One region of the Thioalkalivibrio sp. ALJ12 genome, then DNA from elsewhere that is predicted to be linked to it. Evidence: predicted binding sites of a transcription regulator. Region 1 holds the regulator's gene; each other region holds the start of a gene.

Evidence for each region. The regulator sigma-54, encoded in region 1, starts transcription at its own class of promoters, with help from an activator protein. The targets are predictions, from matches to a motif close to TGGCANGNTNCNTGCTT.
Region 2: the regulator sigma-54 is predicted to act here: its motif matches at 2,468-2,484, upstream of glnA (glutamate--ammonia ligase).
Region 3: the regulator sigma-54 is predicted to act here: its motif matches at 2,221-2,237, upstream of F467_RS0111350 (PEP-CTERM sorting domain-containing protein).

The regions. Positions count from the first base shown of each region.
Region 1 covers NZ_KB899538.1:861,183-868,276, reverse strand. The annotation lists gene hisC (histidinol-phosphate transaminase) at 1-533, shown strand, start outside; gene F467_RS0104135 (HPr family phosphocarrier protein) at 1,453-1,722, opposite strand; gene F467_RS0104130 (PTS sugar transporter subunit IIA) at 1,694-2,119, opposite strand; gene rapZ (RNase adapter RapZ) at 2,124-3,008, opposite strand; gene hprK (HPr(Ser) kinase/phosphatase) at 3,009-4,040, opposite strand; gene F467_RS0104115 (PTS sugar transporter subunit IIA) at 4,108-4,578, opposite strand; gene hpf (ribosome hibernation-promoting factor, HPF/YfiA family) at 4,583-4,921, opposite strand; gene F467_RS0104105 (RNA polymerase factor sigma-54) at 4,924-6,417, opposite strand; gene lptB (LPS export ABC transporter ATP-binding protein) at 6,476-7,094, opposite strand, start outside.
Region 2 covers NZ_KB899538.1:424,358-431,451, forward strand. The annotation lists gene glyQ (glycine--tRNA ligase subunit alpha) at 60-1,004, opposite strand; gene F467_RS0102050 (cation diffusion facilitator family transporter) at 1,091-2,365, shown strand; gene glnA (glutamate--ammonia ligase) at 2,562-3,971, shown strand; gene F467_RS0102060 (lysophospholipid acyltransferase family protein) at 4,070-4,966, opposite strand; gene F467_RS0102065 (tRNA 2-thiocytidine(32) synthetase TtcA) at 4,941-5,735, opposite strand; gene F467_RS0102070 (hypothetical protein) at 5,946-6,236, shown strand; gene pip (prolyl aminopeptidase) at 6,309-7,094, shown strand, end outside.
Region 3 covers NZ_KB899540.1:230,552-237,645, reverse strand. The annotation lists gene F467_RS0111360 (TAXI family TRAP transporter solute-binding subunit) at 1-266, opposite strand, end outside; gene F467_RS0111355 (PEP-CTERM sorting domain-containing protein) at 502-1,134, opposite strand; gene F467_RS0111350 (PEP-CTERM sorting domain-containing protein) at 1,467-2,141, opposite strand; gene glyA (serine hydroxymethyltransferase) at 2,711-3,970, shown strand; gene nrdR (transcriptional regulator NrdR) at 3,993-4,544, shown strand; gene ribD (bifunctional diaminohydroxyphosphoribosylaminopyrimidine deaminase/5-amino-6-(5-phosphoribosylamino)uracil reductase RibD) at 4,544-5,719, shown strand; gene F467_RS0111330 (riboflavin synthase) at 5,859-6,542, shown strand; gene ribBA (bifunctional 3,4-dihydroxy-2-butanone-4-phosphate synthase/GTP cyclohydrolase II) at 6,570-7,094, shown strand, end outside.

The sequences.
Region 1 (7,094 bases):
TCACGGTGGTCGACGAGGCCTATGCCCCGTTCGCCGCCCACAGCTTCCTGCCGGAGGTCGGCCAGCACGACGGGCTCATGGTGATGCGCACGGTCTCGAAGCTGGGGCTGGCCGGCGCGCGGCTGGGCTATCTGGCCGCCTCCGCGGGCTGGATCGATGCGCTGGACCGGCTGCGCCTGCCGTACAACATCAACACCCTGACCCAGCGCTCGGTCACCTTCGCCCTCGATCACCGTGAGGCGCTGGATGACCAGGCGCGCGGCATCATCGAGGAACGCGGCCGGCTGTCCGAGGCGCTTGCGGCGATCGACGGCGTCGAGCACGTGTTCCCGAGCCAGGCGAATTTCATCCTCTTTCGAGTGCGCGAGGGGCAGGGGCACGCGAGCTTCGCGGCCCTGCGCGACGCCGGCATCCTGATCAAGGATGTTGGCCGCGCGCATCCGCTACTCGCCGACTGCCTGCGCGTCACCGTCGGCCGCTCCGACGAGAACGACGCATTTCTCGCGGCCCTGCGCAACGCCCTCGCCGGCTGAACCCTGATTTCCGAGGCTGGGCCTAGTTCACCCTCGGTGTTTACGCTGCCTTCGTCCGGCCGCCTGCCTGCGCTGACTCGCCAGCGCGCCGCGCCCGTTTTAGATCAACAACTGGCTTCTTTGCTCGTGCAAAGAAGTACCCAAGAAACACGCCCGACTGCCGCGACCCCGGCCCGCTGTGCGGGCCGGGCTTTCCCTCGCTCCGAGGCTTTTCGCGGGCGGCGCTGAAACTCGCTGCGCCTTTGGCTTCGCTGAGACAGTCAGCGCCCCCGTTTCTATTTTGAATCGTCCCGCGAAAACCCTCTCCACTCGGCGCGACGACAACGGGGGTGAAGGTCCAAAAAACGGCTGCCCCAGCGACGTAGCACATGGATGGAGGCTGGGTCTTCCGACATCTTCGGCACGCTCGGCCTTCGGCCTTGGCGTGCCGCGTCCGCCAGCGGGCGCCAGACCCCATCGTAGGATGTGATGAGCGCAGCGAATCGCATCAGGGTTTGCCCCGACCGTCGGAACGGTGCGTTTCGCTGCGCTCAACCGCACCCTACGGCGTTGGAGTTGGCTGCAGGCGTAGGGACAGCTTGTGTTTTGACCTTCATCCCCCCGTATGAAGCCCCTTGCGGAAGGGTTCTCGGGACGGACGATTCAAAATAAAAACGGGGGCGCTGACTGTCTCAGCGGAGCCGAAGGCGCAGCGAGTTTCAGCGCCGCCGGCCCGAGGGCCCTGGAGCAAGGTCCCCGGGCGGAATCCGGGTGCGCCTCGACGGGTACTTTCTTGGGCAAGCAAGAAAGCCCGTTGTTGATCAAAAACGGGCGCGGCGCGCTGGCGAGACAGCGCAGGCAGGCGGCGGACCGAAGCCACCGTAAACACCCGAGATCGAACTAGACACAGCCTCGTAAAGGCATGGCGGCAGGAGAGGGGCTAGGCGTCCTCGCCGAAGCGGTTGGCGACGAGTTCGGTGAGGGCGTCGAGGGCCTCTTCGGCGTCCTCGCCGTCGGTGGTGATGGTAACCTCGGAGCCCTGCGCCGCTGCCAGCATCATCACCCCCATGATGCTCTTGCCGTTGACCTCCTGGGCGTTCCGGGAGACGGTCACATCGGACGCGTACTGGCTGGCCAGGCTCACGAACTTGGCCGCCGCACGCGCATGCATCCCCAGACGATTAACGATGGGGACTTCGCGCTGCGGCATCCGAACACTCCTGGTCACAAAGAAGGATGCCATCGTGCCCGCCGGACAGGGCCTTGTTGACCAGCTCCGTCAGCGGCAGATGGCGGTAGTTCAGCACACGGATCAGCATCGGCAGGTTGATCCCGGCAATGACGCGGGCGTTCGCGCCCCGGGCCACGCGACTGGCCACATTGGATGGGGTGGAGCCAAACATGTCGGTCAGGATCAGCACGCCGGAGCCGGAATCCAGCTCGCCCAGGCGCGCCCTCGCGCGCGCCAGCACCTCGTCGGGGTCGTCATTCTGCGACATCGCCATGGACTCGCAATCCTCGGGCAGGTCGCCCAGCATGCTCTGGGCCGTCTGCAGCAGGGTGTCGCCGAGGTTTTGATGCGTGATCAGGATCAGACCAACGCCCATGGACTCACTCCGATTCGAGGGGCAGGGATAGCTCGCGGTGACGGGTGCTAACAGTAACATGTTCGCGCCCCCGCCAGGCAGCCGCCAGCCGCTCCACAAGATAAACCGAGCGGTGACGGCCGCCGGTGCACCCGATCGAAACGGTCACATAGCTGCGGTGATCCTGCCGGATCCGCGGGACCCACTGTTCGAGAAAGCCCTGGATCCCGTCATACATCTCCTCGACCTCGCCATGGCGCGCAAGAAACTCGCAAACAGCCGCATCGCGGCCAGTCAATGGCGCCAGATCGCGCTCGTAGTGCGGGTTGGGCAGACAGCGCACGTCGAACACGAAGTCGGAGTCCAGCGGGGCCCCGTGCTTGAACCCGAATGACTGAAAAAGCAGGGACAGGCGCTCCTCGCCCAGCAGCCCGACGCGGTCGCGCAGGGTGCGCGCGAGATCGTGCATCGACAGACGGGAGGTGTCCACGGTCAGATCCGCCTCGGCCGCAACATGGCCGAGCCAGTCACGTTCGCGCTCGATCGCGTCCACCAGTGGCACGCCGTCGCGCGCCAGTGGGTGTCGGCGCCGCGTCAGGTGATAGCGGCGCAGCAGGACCTCGCTGGAGGCCTGCAGAAACATCACCTCGACCTGCATCCCCTTGCCCCGGAGCTCGCGCAGGAGGTCGGCAAAGCCCTCGAGCGCCGTCAGCCCGCTGCGGACATCCACCCCGACCGCCAGATGCCGGTCTTCGTCCGCGTCGTAATCGCCACTGCGGACCTGTTCGATCAGCCCGGGCAGCAGCGGCAGCGGCAGGTTGTCGACACAGAAATAGCCGGCGTCCTCCAGCGTATGCAGGGCGACCGTCTTGCCGGAGCCCGACAGACCACTGACCAGCAGGAGTCGCATTCAGCCCTCCGGGTCCGGGTTGGGGACGGTGGTTGCAGGGATCGCGCGGTGGTACGGCGGCTCCTCGGGCTCGCCGCTCATCTGCCGGCGCTGACGTGCGCGCAGGTCGTCGCCGGCGACATAGCCCTGCATGTGCAACATGTGGTTGCGCACCGCCGCCTCGATCATCACCGCGATGTTGCGCCCCGGCGCGACCGGCAGGCTGATCAGCGGGATACGCAGCCCGAGGATGCCGATCTCCCCGCGGCGGCCATTCAGGCGGTCATCCGGCACCGGCGAGGGCTCGCCGTGGTCGCGCAGGTCGATAATCAGCCGCAGATACTTGCCGCCCTTGATCGCCGAATCCCCGTACATGGCGCGGACGTTCAGCACGCCCAGCCCGCGGACCTCGAGCAGATCCTGCAACAGGGCCGGGCAGTGTCCGCGCACGATATCCGGGGCGATGCGGGCAAACTCCGGTGCGTCGTCGGCGATCAGCCGGTGCCCGCGCGAGATCAGCTCGAGCGCCACCTCGCTCTTGCCCACGCTGGAGGCCCCGCTGATCAGCACGCCAATGCCGAGGATCTCCATGAACACGCCATGGCGCACCTCGAAATGGGCCAGCCGCTGCTGCAGGAAATAGCGCAGCAGGGAGATAATCTCGTGGCTGCTGGTCGAGGAGCACAAGATCAGCGGCAGCTGCTCATCGGGGACGTCCGGCATCTCCGAGAACGGGCAGGTGTCCTCGGCGAAGATCACCGCGGTCGTCCCGGTGCGGGCCATCTCCAGGATCAGTTGCTCGCGCTGATCATCGCTCAGCCGCGCGATATAGCGCGCCTCGAAATCGCCGATCACCTGGATACGGTTAGGCCGGATCAGGTTGAGGTGCCCGGCGAGGGGCAGGTCGTCGCCGTCACCGCCGACCAGGTTGCGATCCGGTGCGACCTGCTCGCCGTGTACGTAGCGCAGATCCAGGCGATTGCCCATCGCCTGGATCAGGACCTCTACGGTGATGTCGCGCGCGATGCCGCCCTCTCCCAGTGCCTCGTTCATGCACGAATCTCCGGCAGTGCTGGCACGGGGCGTCGTAAGAGAGAAAGTACTGCCGGGAGAGCCATGTTCAGGCGTCGCCGAAGGCCCGGGTCAGTTCGCGTTCCAGGGCGTCCGCGTCGCCGGCACGGCGCAGCGAGGCGATATTGTCGGGCTGCGAGAGACCGCGCGCCAGCTGCGCCAGCAGGTCCAGGTGCGCGCTGGTCGCCGCCTCGGGCACCAGCAGTGCGATCAGGATGTCCACGGGTTCGTGATCCATGGCGTCGAAGTCGACCCCCTGGTCCAGCCGCAGGACCGCGACCCGGGGGGCATCGAGCTCGGCCAGACGCCCATGCGGGATGGCCACGCCATGCCCCAGACCGGTGGAGCCAAGCTTCTCGCGGGCAGACAGGGCCTCGAAGATGGCCCCGCTGGCCGGGCCGGCGGACTCCTCGCCGCCGACGGCCAGCAACTCGGCCAGGGTCTCGAGCGCCCGTTTCTGGCTGGAACACTCGGGCTCCAGCCGGATACGGGCGCGGGTGATCAGCTCGGCAATGGTCATTGCGTTAAAGGGCCTGTTCGCGGTTGCGCTGGGCACCCTCGGCGCGGTGATGGTCCTTGACCTTTTCCTTGTGCTTGATCAGCTGACGATCCACCTTGTCGATCAGGCCATCAATCGCCGCATACATATCCTCGTGACTGGCTTCGGCGTGGATGTGATTGCCGCTGACCTGGAGATTGGCCTCCGCCTTGTTGTTCAGGTTCTGGTTTTTCTCGTGGGTCAGCACCACATGCACGTCGATCACTTTGTCGAAGTGGCGTTCCAGCTTCGCGAACTTTTCGTTCACGTAGTCGCGCAGGGCGTCGGTGATATCGACGTGATGGCCGGTCAGGTTGATCTGCATGGTCAGGCTCCTTTTTGCTTGGTTCCACTGGGCATACTCGCCATCTGCCGGCGTTCGCTGGAAGACGGTATGTGCATAGCCTCGCGGTACTTGGCCACGGTGCGTCGGGCCACATTAATGCCCCGATCCGACAGGATCTGGGCCAGTTTTGCATCACTCAGTGGCTTGTTCGGGGTCTCGCCACCAATCAATTCCCGAATCATGGCACGGATCGCGGTCGCCGAGCATTCGCCGCCATCGGCTGTGCCAACATGACTGGAAAAGAAGTACTTGAACTCGAATACCCCACGCGGGGTGTGCATGTATTTCTGTGTAGTCACCCTCGAGATGGTCGATTCGTGCATCTCCAGGGTCTCGGCGATATCGCGCAGGATCAGCGGTTGCATGGCAACCTCACCATGCTCGAGAAACCCCTGCTGGCGCACGACGATGGCCTGGGCGACCCGCAGCAGGGTGTCGTTCCGGCTGTGCAGGCTCTTCAGGAACCAGCGCGCCTCCTGCAACTGATCGCGCATAAACGCGCTATCACGCGCATCGGAGACCTGCCGCACCATGCCCGCATAGAGATCGTTGATGCGAATGCGCGGCGCAATCTCCGGGTTCAAGTCCACGCGCCAGCCATCGCGGTCATGGCGGACATAGACATCCGGCACCACATATTCCGAAGTGGACTCGCTGATCTGGGCACCGGGCCGCGGATTCAGGGTGCGGATCAGGTCCAGCGCCCGCGCCAGCTCGTCCGGGTCGCGCACGCCGGACTGGCGCTGCAGGGCTCGGTAGTCCCGCTTGGCCAGGCTCTCCATGCCGTTTTCCAGGATGGCTCGAGCCGCGTCACGCGCCGGGGCATCCGGCGCCAAATGGCGCAGCTGGATCTCCAGGCACTCGCGCAGGTCCCGCGCACCGACGCCCAGCGGGTCGCACTGCTGAATCCAGTGCAGCACCGCCTCGACCTCGTCGACCCCCACGGGCTCGTCTTCGCCCTGGCTGATCATCTCCGCCAGCGCCTCGAGTTCACTGTCCAGATAGCCGTCCGGGCTGATCGCGTCGATCAGCGCCGCCCCGATCCGTTGGTCTCGTGGGGTCAGGTGGCTCAGATGCAGCTGCCAGAGCAGGTGATCCTGCAGGCCCTCGTCCTCGCCGTCGGAGGTATTCTCCAGCGGGTCGCGGTCGTCCAGGCCGCGTGGGCTCGGGGCGGGCTCGTAGATGTCGTCCCAGCGACTGTCGGTGCTCAACTCCTCGGGGATCACGTCATCGCCAGCCGTGTCGGCCTGCATGCGATCCCCGTCGACCCGTTCGCCCCCTTCCTCCGGGCGCTCGGGCGGGGCCTCCTCGCCCTCGTCCTCCACCTGCTCGAGCATGGGGTTGCTTTCCAGCGCCTGCTGGATCTCCGCCTGCAACTCCAGCGTGGAAAGCTGCAGCAGACGGATCGCCTGTTGCAGCTGCGGGGTCATCGTCAGCGTCTGCCCCAGCTGCAGATTGAGCCCGGGTTTCAGCATCGCGGTTTGAGGTCCATGGTGACCATCAAGATCATCTTAAGGAAACACTGATCAATGTTCACAGTCGAAAGTTTTCTCCGAGATACACGCGGCGCACCTGGGGGTCGTCCAGCAGCTCCTGCGGGGTCCCGGCGCTCAGGATGCGGCCCTCACTAAGAATATAGGCCCTGTCGCAGATTCCGAGGGTCTCGCGCACGTTGTGGTCGGAAATCAGCACACCGATCCCGCGCTGGGCCAGATGCCCAATCACGGCCTGGATATCACCCACGGAAATCGGATCCACGCCGGCAAACGGTTCGTCCAGGCAGATAAAGCGCGGGTCACCGGCCAGTGCCCGCGCGATCTCGGCGCGGCGACGCTCGCCCCCGGACAGGGCAATCCCAGGGCTGTGGCGCACGGTCTCCAGCTGGAACTCCTCGATCAGGGCATCGCCGATGCGGCGTCGCTCGTGGCGGTCGAGCTCCGAGCGCAGCTCCAGCACCGCCTGCAGGTTGTCCCAAACACTCAGCCGACGGAAGATCGAGGCCTCCTGCGGCAGGTAGCCCAGCCCGGCTCGGGCCCGCGAATGAATCGGGGCCCGGGTGATGTCCCGGTCACCCAGCGTGATGCGGCCACGATTGGGCCGGATCAGGCCGACCAGGCTGTAGAAACAGGTGGTCTTGCCTGCGCCGTTCGGT
Region 2 (7,094 bases), 440 kb from region 1:
TCGGGTCCAGTTCGGGTCCATCAGGGCCGCGCGGTCGGGCGCACGGTCCGGAAAAGGGTTCAGGCGGCGTCGGGCTTGTTCGCGTCGTCGTCGGCGCATAGCGGGAAGCCCAGGGCCTCGCGCGACTCGTAGTACTTCTGGGCGACGTTTCGCGACAGCTCGCGCACGCGCAGGATGTAGCGCTGGCGCTCGGTGACCGAGATCGCGCCGCGGGCATCCAGCAGGTTGAAGCTGTGGGAGGCGCGCAGCATCTGCTCGTAGGCCGGCAGCGGCAGGCCCAGCTCGATCATGCGGTCGCTCTCGTTTGCGTGCTGGTCGAAGGCGGCGAACAGGGCATCGCGATCGGCATGCTCGAAGTTGTAGGTGGACTGCTCCACCTCGTTCTGGTGATAGACGTCGCCATAGGTCACCGGGCGGCCGTCGGGCCCGACGGTCCAGACCAGATCGAATACGCTCTCCACCCCCTGCAGGTACATCGCCAGGCGTTCCAGCCCGTAGGTGATCTCGCCGGAGACCGGGTGGCAGTCCAGCCCGCCGACCTGCTGGAAGTAGGTGAACTGGGTGACCTCCATGCCGTTCAGCCAGACCTCCCAGCCCAGGCCCCAGGCGCCGAGGGTCGGGGACTCCCAGTTGTCCTCGACGAAGCGCACATCATGGGTGAGCGTGTCGAAGCCCAGGGCCTCCAGGGAGCCCAGGTAGAGATCCTGGATGTCCGGCGGCGACGGCTTCAGCAACACCTGGAACTGGTAGTAGTGCTGCAGGCGGTTGGGGTTGTCGCCATAGCGACCGTCGGTGGGACGGCGGCTGGGCTGCACATAGGCCGCGCGCCACGGCTCCGGCCCGATCGAACGCAGGAAGGTCGCCGGATGGAAGGTACCGGCCCCCATCTCCATGTCGTAGGGCTGCAGGACCACGCAACCGTGGTCGTTCCAGTAGTCCTGCAACCGGCGAATCAGGTCCTGGAAGGTGGGGCTGCTGCTGGACGGGGTGCGTTCGTGCGCCATGCGGGATCCCGGGTCAGGGCAAAGCGGACAGTATATCGGCCGGGCTCCGGCTGCGGCCACCGCTGAAGGCAGTGCAAGCGTCTTGCATGTGGCGGAGGCACGCCCATACTGAGGGCCTGACCCTGTTCGGGAGGGATGTCCTGAGCGACCCCCGCGCCAACTCCGAGGCCACGATCTCGCCCGAAAACGGCCGGCGCTACCGTGCCACGCGCCGGGTAACGGTCGTGGGCGCGGTGGTGAATGCCTTTCTTGCCCTGGCACAGCTGCTGAGCGGATGGCTGCTGAACTCGCAGGCGCTGATCGCCGACGGCGTGCACACCCTGTCGGACCTGATCACCGATGGTGTGGTGCTGTTCGCCGCTGGCAAGGCCGCGGCCTCGCCCGATCATGACCACCCCTACGGACACGGGCGTATCGAGACCCTGGCCACCGTAGTCGTCGGAGTGTTCCTCGCACTGGCCGGCCTCGGGATCGCCTGGGCCGCCGGACAGCGGCTGATGGATACCAACGCCGCGACCCCAGGGCCGGCCCCGGCCGCGCTCGCCTTTGCGGTGCTGACGCTGGTGGCCAAGGAGGGGCTCTATCAGTACACCCACCGTGTGGCGAAACGGATCGGCTCGCGGATGCTGGATGCGAACGCCTGGCATCACCGCACGGATGCGATCTCCTCGCTGTTCGTGCTGGTCGGGGTCGGGGCCGCGGTGGCGGGCTTCCCGTGGGCGGATGCCCTGGCGGCGCTGATCGTTGCCCTGTTCATCCTGCATATCGCCGGGCGCCTGATCGTGCGCAGCGCGGCCGAACTGATTGACACGGCACTGGATCCGGAGGAGGTCGCGCGCATCCACCGCACGATCATGGAAGTGCCCGGGGTGAAGGATGCGCACATGCTGCGCACGCGGCGGCATGGGAGCGACGTGGTCGCCGATGTGCATATCCAGGTCGCCCCGATGATTTCGGTTTCCGAGGGACACCGGATTGCCGATGCGGTGTACGGGGCCGTCACCCAGCGCCACGAGCGGCTGCGCGATTTTACGGTCCATGTGGACCCGGAAAACGACCAAGATCAGGCTCGAAGCTCGAACCTGCCCCTGCGTCCGGAGATCGCCGAAGCGGTGCGCGAGGCCTGGGCCGACACCCCGGAACTGGATCGCCTGGAGCAGCTTTCCATGCACTATCTGAACGGGCGCATCCACCTGACCCTGACGCTGCGCCTTGACGGGGCATGCACGCCCGCGGACCTGAACGCGCGGGGCGAGGGCCTGTCACAGTCGCTGCAGGGCCATCCGCGCCTGAAGGACCGGCTGGGTGAGGTGAAGATCCTCTATCGCCCATGCACCACTGGCGTGCAACAAAAGACTTGATGCACTACTGTGGTGCCGATGGCGCACGGATATTGTGCAGCCCGCCGCGTGGTACGGGCCTGATGAGTCCTGAACGACCGTCACAGGGCCAATCGATCGAACTGGCATGATGCCTGCATAGAACCGATTCAACGCCGGCCGGGCTCGAATCGGCGCGGCGAACCCAAAGACCAAGAGCAAACCTAAGGAGACTCCCATGTCCGCAGCCGACGTGCTGAAGCAGATCCAGGAAAAGGAAGTCCGCTTTGTCGACTTCCGCTTCACCGACTCCAAGGGCAAGGAACAGCATGTAACCGTTCCAGCCCATGACCTCGACGAAGAGTCGTTCGAGGAAGGCAAGATGTTCGACGGGTCGTCGATCTCCGGCTGGAAGGGCATCAACGAGTCCGACATGATCCTGATGCCGGATGCGGAGTCCGCGGTCATCGATCCGTTCTTCGAGGACATGACCATGAACATCCGCTGCGACGTGGTCGAGCCGGCCACCATGCAGGGCTACGACCGCTGCCCGCGCTCCCTGGCGCGCCGTGCCGAGGCCTATCTGCAGAGCACCGGCATTGCCGACACCGCGCTGTTCGGGCCGGAAAATGAATTCTTCGTGTTCGACGATGTGAAATGGGGCTCGGACCTCTCCGGCTCCTACTGCCGCGTGGACTCCTCCGAGGCCTCCTGGAATTCCGAGCGCGTCTACGAAGACGGCAACATCGGGCACCGCCCGGGCGTGAAGGGTGGCTACTTCCCGGTGCCGCCGGTCGACAGCCTGCACGACATCCGCTCGACCATGTGCGAAGTGATGACCGAGATGGGCCTCGTTACCGAGGTGCACCACCACGAGGTGGCCACCGCCGGCCAGTGCGAGATCGGTGTCGGCCCCGCAACGCTGACGCAGAAGGCCGACGAGGTGCAGGTACTGAAGTACGTGGTGCAGAACGTGGCCCACATGCACGGCAAGACCGCGACCTTCATGCCCAAGCCGATCGTCGGCGACAACGGTTCCGGCATGCACGTGCACCAGTCGCTGTCCAAGGACGGCAAGAACCTGTTCTCCGGTGACCTGTACGGCGGCCTGTCCGAGACCGCGCTGTACTACATCGGCGGCATCATCAAGCACGCCCGCTCGCTGAACGCCTTCACCAACCCGTCCACCAACAGCTACAAGCGTCTGGTGCCGGGCTTCGAGGCGCCGGTGATGCTGGCCTACTCCGCGCGCAACCGCTCCGCGTCGCTGCGCATCCCGTTCGTGATGAGCCCGAAGGCCCGCCGCATCGAGCTGCGTTTCCCGGACTCCACCGCCAACCCGTACCTGGCGTTTGCCGCGATGCTGATGGCCGGCCTGGACGGCATCCAGAACAAGATCCACCCGGGCGACGCGATGGACAAGAACCTCTACGACCTGCCGCCGGAAGAGGAAAAGGGCATCCCGCAGGTCTGCCATTCGCTGGACCAGGCGCTGGAAGCCCTGAACCAGGACCGCGAATACCTGACCCAGGGTGGCGTGTTCACCGACGACATGATCGATGCCTACATCGACCTGAAGATGGAAGAAGTCACGCGCATGCGCATGACCACCCATCCGGTCGAATTCGACATGTACTACAGCCTGTAAGGCATCCGCATCTGGCCCCTCGGGGCCAGATGCACCGGCCGCCGCGACCTTCGGGTCCGGCGGCTTTTTTTGTGCTCGGAACCTGGCTCGACCGGGTGTCAGCGATAGGGGTTGGGCTGGCCCTCGGGGGCCGGGTGGAAACGCTTGTAGGCCCAGTTGTACTGCTCGGGGCAGCGCCGGACCAGGGCCTCCACATGGGCGTTGATCGCGGCAGCGGCGCGGGCGAAGTCGCGGTCGGCAACCTCCGGCCCGGCCTCGATCTCGTGATAGCGAAACCCGCGCCCCTTCGGCAGGCGCTCGGCGAACAAGAACACGACATGGTCCTCGCGCCCACGCAGCAGGCGCGGCAGCAGGGTCATGGTCAGCGCCGGGTGGCCGAAGAACGGCGCATGCGTACCCGAGGCGCCCTTCGGGCTCTGATCCGGCAGGATGCCGATGATCTCGCCGCGATCACGTGACTGCTGCAGCACGCGCAGCCCGGAGCGGTCGGCCGGGGCCAGGGTCGCGCCGGTGGAGGCGCGGGCGTCGCGCACCCAGCGGTCGATCTCGGGGGTCTTGAACGGGCTGTACAGGGTGGCCATCGGCCCGTGGCAGGCGGCCTGCAGCCCGGCGAACTCCCAGGAACCCAGATGCGGGGCACACAGGAACAGCGCCCGCCCGCCCTCGCGTTCGCGCAGGCGGGCGTAGCGGGGCGGCTCGACCGCCAGTCGCTCGAGGGTTTGCGGCGTAGCCTGCCAGAGCCAGGGGGACTCGGTCAGTGCCCGGCCCATCGCCATCAGCGATCCACGCCCGACCCGGCGGCGCCAGGCGGTGTCCTTGTCCGGGAAACAGAGTTCGAGGTTGCGGCGGGTGATGCGGGCGGAGCGCGTCGGCCAGTACCAGGCCAGCGCGCCGAGCAACCCGCCCAGCGCATGATTTACGCGCAGAGGGAGGCGGGCGAGCAGGCGCAGACCGCCGGCGATCAACCGGTCACGCAGATGCCGGCGTTCGGCCATGATCGCGGGATTCGGGTGGATCGGCCGGGGTCCGAGGCGGGATGCCGCCCTCGGTCATCAGCGGCTTCAGGGTTGTGCGCAGGTTGCGGAACAACCGCGGGTGCTGGGCCTCCTCCTGCGCGAGCAGCTGCTTCATGTGTTCGCGCTGGGTGGGCATCGCGAAGCAGGCCGGGCAGTTGTCCAGGATCACCGGCAGCCCGGCGGCCTCGGCGAAATCGCGGGTCTGGCGTTCGCGCACATAGACCAGCGGGCGGATCACCCGCAGGTCGCCTGCGTCGATCGCGTAGTGGGCCTTCATCGTACGCAGCTGGCCACCGTGGAAGGCACTCATCATGAAGCTCTCGGCCAGGTCATCCAGGTGCTGGCCCAGCGCCAGCACGTTGTAGCCGTGTTCGCGCGCGGTGCGATACATCAGGCCGCGTTTCATTCGCGAGCAGAAGGAGCAGAACGAGTCGTTGTCCATGTGCTCGCCGGCCAGCTCCGCGATTGGCTCGGAGACGAAGTGATACGGGATGCCGTAACCACCGAGATAGTCCATCAGCCGCTGTGGCTCGAAGCCCTCGATCTCCGGATTGATCGTGACCGCGCCGACCTCGAAGCGCACGGGCGCCCGCCGCGCCAGGCCATGCAGCAGCCACAGCAACGTCAGCGAATCCTTGCCACCGGACAGCCCGACCAGGATCCGGTCGCCCTCGCGGATCATGTCGAAGTCCGCGATGGCGCGGCCGGCCAGGCGGCGGATGGAGGTGGGGACGGCGGGCGTTTCCATGGCCCGCAACATAGGGCGGCGAGGCCCGCTTCGCAAGCGCCGCCATACCCGCAGCGGTTGCCGGATGGCGCCCATTGTCGGTGCAGCCATGCGCCGTTATGCACCCGGTGGAGGCAAGAAGCCCCGGCGCCCAGCGCCGGACGCGGGCCACACGCATGGCACCGCGCTTGCATACGGGTTGGACAGGCGCTTCAACGGTGGGGGACCGGTATGCACGATCGCAAGAGCTTGAGCCTGGCCGCCGAGCTGCGCCGGAACCTGCGCGCAGAGTTCCCGGCGGTGGCGCGGCTGTCGGTCACCAACCCCGACTTCATGGAGGCCATCCTGGACTACGCCTCACGCTCGCAGTCGAGCGCCGCCCAGGCCGCCGCGCTCTCGCTGCGCAGCGAATTGCAGCGTTCGGGGCACCTGGCACCGCCGGAAGCTGGGCCGGACTCGTCGGAACGCCACGTGGAGCCGCAACGGCGCCGGGTCTATCGGGGGCAGATCATCGACGAATAGACGGACTGCGGACTTTCCCTGCGCGAACGTTTTGGCGACACTCGGGGCCCGCAATCTAGGAAACACTGATCAATGGACACCCTTTACCCGGAGATCGAACCGCACAGCACAGGAAGGCTCGCGGTCGGTGACGGCCACGAGCTCTACTTTGAAGAATGCGGCACACCCGACGGGATTCCGGTCGTGTTTCTGCATGGCGGGCCGGGCTCGGGCTGCGAGCCGTGGCATCGGCGCTTCTACGACCCGCAGCGCTACCGCATCGTGCTGTTCGACCAGCGCGGCTGCGGGCGCTCGACGCCTCACGCGAGTCTGGAGGCCAACACCACCTGGCATGCAGTGGCCGATATCGAGCGCCTGCGCGAGCACCTGGGCATCGAGCGCTGGGCGGTGTTCGGTGGTTCCTGGGGCTCGACGCTGGGGCTGGCCTACGCACAGACCCATCCCGATCGCGTGCTGGGACTGATCCTGCGCGGGGTATTCCTGTGCCGGCCGCGGGACATCCAGTGGTTCTACCAGTCGGGGGCCGACCGCCTGTTTCCCGAGGCCTGGGCGCACTACCTACGGCCGATTCCAGCGGAGGAGCGCGACGACCTGGTCGGGGCCTACTACCGTCGGCTGACCGACCCGGATCCGGAGATCCGGCACACCGCGGCTCGCGCCTGGTCAGGCTGGGAAGGACACACCTCCTGCCTGATCCCGAACGATGACGTGATCGCGCATTTCGACGATCCGGAGGTGGCCGTAAGCCTGGCGCGGCTGGAGTGCCACTACTTCATGCACGACACCTTCCTGGAACCGGACCAGCTGCTGCGGGACGCACCACGCCTGCGCGACATACCGGGCTGGATCGTGCACGGA
Region 3 (7,094 bases), on a different contig from region 1:
GAGCGGATCATGTTGAGATTGAAGACCGAGCCGCCGGTGCTCTCCGCTGTGCAGCGCATCCCGTGCTCGTCGCGACGGGTGTTGAACAGGCGGCACAGGTGCTGGCCCGCCGGGTAATACACGCCGGTGACCCCGCCTGTGCCGATATTGATGAAGCGCGATTCGGCCTGCGCGGTGGTGGCCAGTAGCAGGCTGACCAGGGTGAGCACTGGCAGCAGGCGTTGCAGCCATCGCCGGTCGGCCCTCGGCACACTGGATCGATTCATACGCCCTCCGGGGTCATGCCGGGAACGAATCGCGGCAGTGCCGAGGATTCTAGGGAGACGCCGATCAAATAGCACGTTCGCGTTCAGGTCGACTGTGCCTGCGGGCCGGGGGCGATGGGGATCGCCTCGCCTTCGGTCATCCGCGGTCCTGTGCAGGCCCCTCTTCAATCAGGGTAAAGGACACGCCCGACAGGCGTGCCCTTGATGGCGCGGCGACGGGCCGTTGGGCGTTCGCCTAGGCCGGAAAACGGGGCCCCTGGCGTCGGTTCCGGCGAAGCATCAGCCCGAGCAGGCCGAGCCCCAGTCCCATCAGCAGCATCGTCTTCGGTTCGGGGACGGTGCCGACCGCGCCCGAACGGTAATAGACGCTGATATGCGAGATGTTGCGTGTGGCCACACCCGGATAGCTGAAGGGCGGTTGGGTGAAGGGTGAGCTGTAATCGCCATTGATCCCGGTCATCAGGAAGCCGACCAGGTTGGTGCCGCTGCCATGACTGAACACGAACAGCAGGTCTCCATAGTCCCATTCGGAATCGAGGTTCCATTGCCCGCTGTGGCGATTGCCATCAAAGCTGGCGAGGGTCGAGCTGTTCGACCCGGGGGAGGTCCAGCGGCCGTCGAATAGCCAGTCGCTGATTCCGAAGAATCCGGTGTCGCCCGCGGTATTCACAAGCCAGCTGGAGGGATCGCCGGTGGTGGAGTCGGTGGCTGCGCCATCCAGTGGCGACAAAATCTGACAGCCGAGATTGTTGGTGACCTTGTCACCGACGTTGCCGGACAGGGCAGTGCAATCGAGCAGTGCGGCCTGGGTGGCCCCGGAGAGCGACAGGGTCAACAGGAACACCGTTCCGGCCAGGAACGAGAGCAATGGCTTGCATGACATCGAGCTTACCTCCATGGGACGAAAGTCCCTCCATGGTTTCTCATGAATGCGGCTGGGGCGCGGATCGCCTGAAAGTGCCATCACTCACAAGGCGGGAATGCAGCACGCTTCGTGCCATATCCAGTGCGCAGAGGGGATTGCGTCGTTGAAACAGCGGGTTATGGGTCCAGGTGTGGGAGGTACGGCCAACGGGTTTGTGCGGGTTGTAAAAAAACCGGACATGTCCGGCTGAGTTGTGCCATATACGTTCGGTCGTCGGCCCAAACGAAATGATGGCGCCACATGGGCGCCATCATGCCAAGTCGAGCAGGACGTGATCAGGCCGCCATCGTGTCCCTGCGTGCTTTGCGGCGGACGGCGATACCCAGCAAGCCCAGACCCAGACCCAGTAGCAACAGTGTGTGGGGCTCCGGTACCTGCCCGTTCGGACGGTAGTAGATGCTCACGTGGGAGATGTCTTTGGGGCTTGCACCCGGGAAGTCAAACGGCGGGTCAATGAATGGCGAGAGGTAGCTGCCGTTATAGCCAGTCATCAGGAACCCGGTCAGATTGGTGCCGCGGCCATCCTTGAACAGGAACAGCAGGTCGCCGTAGACAAAGCTCGGATCCAGTGTCCAGGTCCCGCCCTGGGAGGTTCCGTCCAGCGTGACCAGGTTGAGGGTCGGATCGGCCGGATCAAACTCCAGCGGATCGCCGTTGCTGTTCGGCGGATCTTCCCAGCGGCCATCGAACTGCCAGTCACTGATGCCGAAAAAGCCCGTGCCACCGGCCGTGTTGACGATCCAGTTGGAGGGGTCGCCTCCCACAGGGTCGTTTGCATGCCCATCCAGGGGTTCGAGGATCTGGCAGCCGATGTTGGCGGTGACGCGGTTTTCAACGCCGCCATCCAGGCTGGCGCAGCTGATCAACGAAGCCTGTGCGGCGCCGGAAAGGCCCAGGCCCAGCAACAGGGCGGCACTCGCGAAATAGGGTGTAGTACGTTTGGGGTTCATTCGATGCACCTTCCCTGGGAATAGCCCCCTGGGTGGCTTGCGCGGATCCGGCCCATCCGGTCCTTGTGCACTCAGGGCTATGCAGAAACGGTGCCATTCCCATATGCGCGCTAATTCATTCGAAAAAACAGACCGATAGGAGGATGCGCCTTTTGCCGGATGGCAGCGGGACTGGATGGGCGTAAAAAAGTGTGACACCGACGACTACGCCGTTCGGGTGAGTGGCGCCCGGCGGGTACATTCTCAGTGCCGCGAGAGGGGTTTACCCGGCCAGGATTGGGTGTAAAGAAACGGGACACCAGGCCGTGCGCGCCGGAGGCCATGGCTACCCTGTCGAGCTTGCCCGGCAGCGCGCAATAGGCCGTATGTAGCTGAAAATACGGAAGGCTTTGGATTCTTGCGTTGTGCGCTACCTGGACGGTGGTCTGGCCATGGCGTGGCGGCCACCTGAAAAAAAGCCCCGCATCCCCTATCATTACGCGTCTTTGTTTCCCCCTTCCCAGGCCTGCGCCGGTGAGTCGGCGCGCCGGGAAACCGAATCCACGAAAGTAATGAAACGGGAGATCCGAATGTTTTCGATCGACATGAGTATCCACGGCTACGACGACGAACTCTGGGGCGCCATCAGCAAGGAGGCGCAGCGCCAGGAAGAGCATATCGAGCTGATCGCCTCCGAGAACTACACCAGCCCGCGCGTGATGGAGGCCCAGGGCTCCGTGCTGACCAACAAGTACGCCGAGGGCTATCCGGGCAAGCGCTACTACGGTGGCTGCGAGTATGTGGATATCGTCGAGCAGCTCGCGATCGATCGCCTCAAGCAGCTCTACGGCGCCGACTACGCGAACGTGCAGCCGCATTCCGGCTCGCAGGCCAACGCGGCCGTGTACATGGCCCTGCTGCAGCCGCATGACACCGTGCTGGGCATGAGCCTGGACGCCGGCGGTCACCTGACCCACGGCGCCAAGCCGAACTTCTCCGGCAAGATCTACAACGCGGTGCAGTACGGCATCACCGACGAGGGTCTGATCGACTACGACGAGGTCCAGCGCCTGGCCACCGAGCACCAGCCGAAGATGATCGTCGCCGGCTTCTCCGCCTACTCGCGCGTGGTCGACTGGAAGCGCTTCCGCGAGATCGCCGATTCCGTGGGCGCCTACCTGATGGTGGACATGGCCCACGTCTCCGGCCTGATCGCCGCCGGCGAATACCCGAACCCGATCGACCACGCCCACGTGGTCACTTCCACCACGCACAAGTCCCTGCGCGGGCCGCGTGGCGGCTTCATCATCACCAAGGGCCAGCCGGAGCTGAACAAGAAGTTCCAGTCGCTGATCTTCCCGGGTACCCAGGGCGGCCCGCTGATGCACGTGATCGCCGGCAAGGCGGTGGCCTTCAAGGAGGCCCTGGAGCCGGAATTCAAGACCTATCAGAAGCAGGTGATCGCCAACGCCCGCGCGATGGCCGAGGTCCTGGTCGAGCGTGGCTACGACATCGTCTCCGGCGGGACCGACAATCACCTGTTCCTGCTGAGCCTGGTGTCCAAGGGCATGACCGGCAAGGCCGCGGACGCCGCGCTGGGTCGCGCCAACATCACGGTCAACAAGAACGCCGTGCCCAACGATCCGGAATCCCCATTCGTGACCTCCGGCATCCGCATCGGCACCGCCGCTCTGACCACGCGTGGCTTCACCGAAGCGGAGTCGCGCGAGCTGGCCGGCTGGATCGCCGACGTGCTGGACGACCACGAGAACGAGCAGGTGATCGACGCGACCCGCGACAAGGTCGTCGAGATCTGCCGCCGCTTCCCGGTCTACGGCGCCCCCGAATAACGCGGCGTAGCGGCGGCCCGCCATGCGCTGCCCGGCCTGTGGCGCTCAGGACACCCGCGTGGTCGACTCGCGGGTGGCCGGTCCGGAGCAGGAGCAGATCCGGCGTCGGCGCGAGTGCCGCGAGTGCCGGGCGCGCTTCACCACCTTCGAGCGGGCGGAGTTCAGCCTGCCGCGGGTGGTCAAGCGCTCCGGCGAGCGCGTTGCCTTCGACGAAGACAAGTTGCGCAGTGGTCTGCGCCGGGCGTTGCACAAGCGCCCGGTGAAGACCGAGGATGTCGAGCGCGTGATCGACGACATCAAGCGCCAGCTCGCGTCCCTGGCGGCCCCCGAGGTCAAGTCCGACCGTATTGGCGAAATGGTCCTGGCAGCCTTGCATGCCCTGGACCATGTGGCCTATATCCGTTTTGCCTCCATCTATCTGAGCTTTGCCAGTGTGCAGTCCTTCCGCGAGGCCATCGAGCGGCTCGAGGATGACCTGACGCCGGAGATGCGCCGTTCACAGCTGCGCCTGATCGATGAGGGACTCGCCGACACGGATGCCGCCGCACCGGGGGATTCGCAGGAGGGCAGTTGATGGCACAGCCGGGACACGAACAGGCGGTGGAGGATCGGCGTCACATGGCGCGGGCGCTGGAGCTGGCCGACTATGGCCGCTTCAGTGCCGATCCCAATCCTCGGGTGGGCTGTGTGCTGGTGCGCGATGGCGAGGTCGTCGGAGAGGGGCTGCACTGGTGTGCCGGCGAGCCGCACGCCGAGGTGAACGCCCTGCACGCGGCCGGCGAAGCCGCGCGCGGGGCCACTGTCTACGTGACGCTCGAGCCGTGCAGTCACCACGGTCGCACTCCTCCCTGTACCGAGGCGCTGATCCAGGCCGGCGTGGCCCGGGCCGTGATTGCGATGCAGGACCCGAACCCGCGGGTCTGTGGTGGCGGCATGGAGGCGCTGCGCGCGGCCGGGATCGAGGTCGAAACCGGCGTACTCGAGGCCGAGGCCCGGGCACTGAACCCGGGCTTTGTCCAGCGCATGGAGCAAGGACGTCCCTGGGTCCGGATCAAGCTCGCGGCGAGCCTGGACGGGCGCACGGCGATGGCCTCGGGCGAGTCCCGCTGGATTACCGGCGAGGCCGCGCGTCGCGACGTACAGCTGTGGCGGGCGCGCGCCGGGGCGATTCTGACCGGCAGCGGTACCGTGGTGGCCGACGACCCGCGCCTGACCGTGCGCATGAAACCGCATCAGCTGGCTGCCCAGGCCGGTTTTCCTGATGACCCGCACTACTCGGATCTGCCCACCCGGCAGCCGCTCAGGGTGATCCTGGATGCCCGGCTGCGCACGCCCCCCGGCGCCCAGATCCTGAAGAGCGGGCCTGTGTGGGTCCTGACCGGGCCGGATGCCGCGCGTTCGCCGGTCGCGGATACGTTGCGCGGGCATGGCGCGGATGTGCGGCCGATCGCGCTGGCCAGCGACTCGCCCGAGGGCGGACTGGACCTCGGCGAGGTGCTGGTGGAGCTGGCACGCGCCGAGGTAAACGAACTGCATGTCGAGTCCGGCCCCGGTCTGGCCGGCGCCCTGGCCCGCGGGGGCTGGGTGGACGAGTGGCTGTTGTACCAGGCGCCGTTGCTGCTGGGCTCGAGTGCCCGTCCGCTGGTGGAGTGGCCGCTGGCGCGCATGGACGAACGCGCGGAGCTGGAGATCCTCGAGAGCCGCTGGGTCGGTGACAGCCTGCGCCTGCGAGCCCGTCCGCGCTCCTGATGGTCCGATCGTCCTGCGCCTTGTCGGGGTGCTAAATCCATACGTCCTCCATCGTGTGGTGCGAACGCCTTCGCGTTTCCCTAAGATGGGCGGCTCGCGGCGTCCCTTCCCGGGGCGGCCTGAAACCGATACAAGGCCCATGTTCACCGGAATCATCGAGACCCTTGGCAGCCTGGATCGCCTGACGCCCAGCGGCGGCGACGTGCGCCTGCATGTGAATGCACCTGGGATGGACCTGTCGGACACGCGCCTGGGCGACTCCATCGCGGTCAACGGCGTGTGTCTGACCGTGACCGACCTGACGGGCGCGGGCTTCGCCGCCGATGTCTCGCGCGAGTCCCTGAACGTGACCACGCTGGGCGGGCTGGGGCCGGGCGACCGGGCCAACCTGGAGCGGGCCCTGGCGCTGGGCGACCGCCTCGGGGGCCACATGGTCTCGGGCCACGTCGATGGCGTCGGCGAGGTGGTCGCGATGGAGCCGGACGCACGCTCGACCCGCGTGCGCTTTCGCGCCCCCGCCGCGCTGGCGCGCTACATCGCCGCGAAAGGCTCGATCACCATCGATGGCACCAGTCTGACCGTGAACCGCGTCGACGGGGCCGAGTTCGAGGTCAACATCATCCCCCACACCTGGTCGCTGACCCGCTTCTCTGTCTACGCGGTGGGCACGCCGGTGAACCTGGAGGTGGACCTGATCGCGCGCTACCTCGAGCGCCTGATGCTGGGCGAGCGCGCGGCGGAGCCGGGCGTGGGCGCGGGTGATCTGTCCGAGGCCTGGCTGGCCGAACAGGGCTTCCCCAATCATTCCGGGTCGCGCGACTGAGCGCACGGCCCCCGACCGAAGGCACGCATGGAATTTTCCAATACCGAAACCATCCTCGAGGAACTGCAGGCCGGGCGCATGGTGGTCATCGTCGACGACGAGGACCGCGAGAACGAGGGCGATCTGCTGATGCTCGCCTCGCATGTGCGCCCCGAGGACATCAACTTCATGGCCAAGTACGGCCGCGGGCTGATCTGCCTGACGCTGACCCGCGAGCGCTGCAAGCAGCTCGCGCTGCCGCTGATGGTGACCGACACCAACGATGTGCACGGCACCAACTTCACGCTGTCCATCGAGGCCGCCGAGGGCGTGACTACGGGTATTTCCGCCTATGACCGCGCGCACACCATCCGCACGGCCGTGGCGCCCAACGCGCAGCCGGGTGACATCGTCCAGCCGGGACATGTCTTTCCGCTGATGGCGCAGCCGGGCGGGGTGATCGTGCGCGCCGGCCATACCGAGGCCGGTTGCGACCTCGCGCGCCTGGCCGGGGCCGAGCCGGCCGCGGTGATCGTGGAGATCCTCAACGAGGACGGTACGATGGCGCGGCGC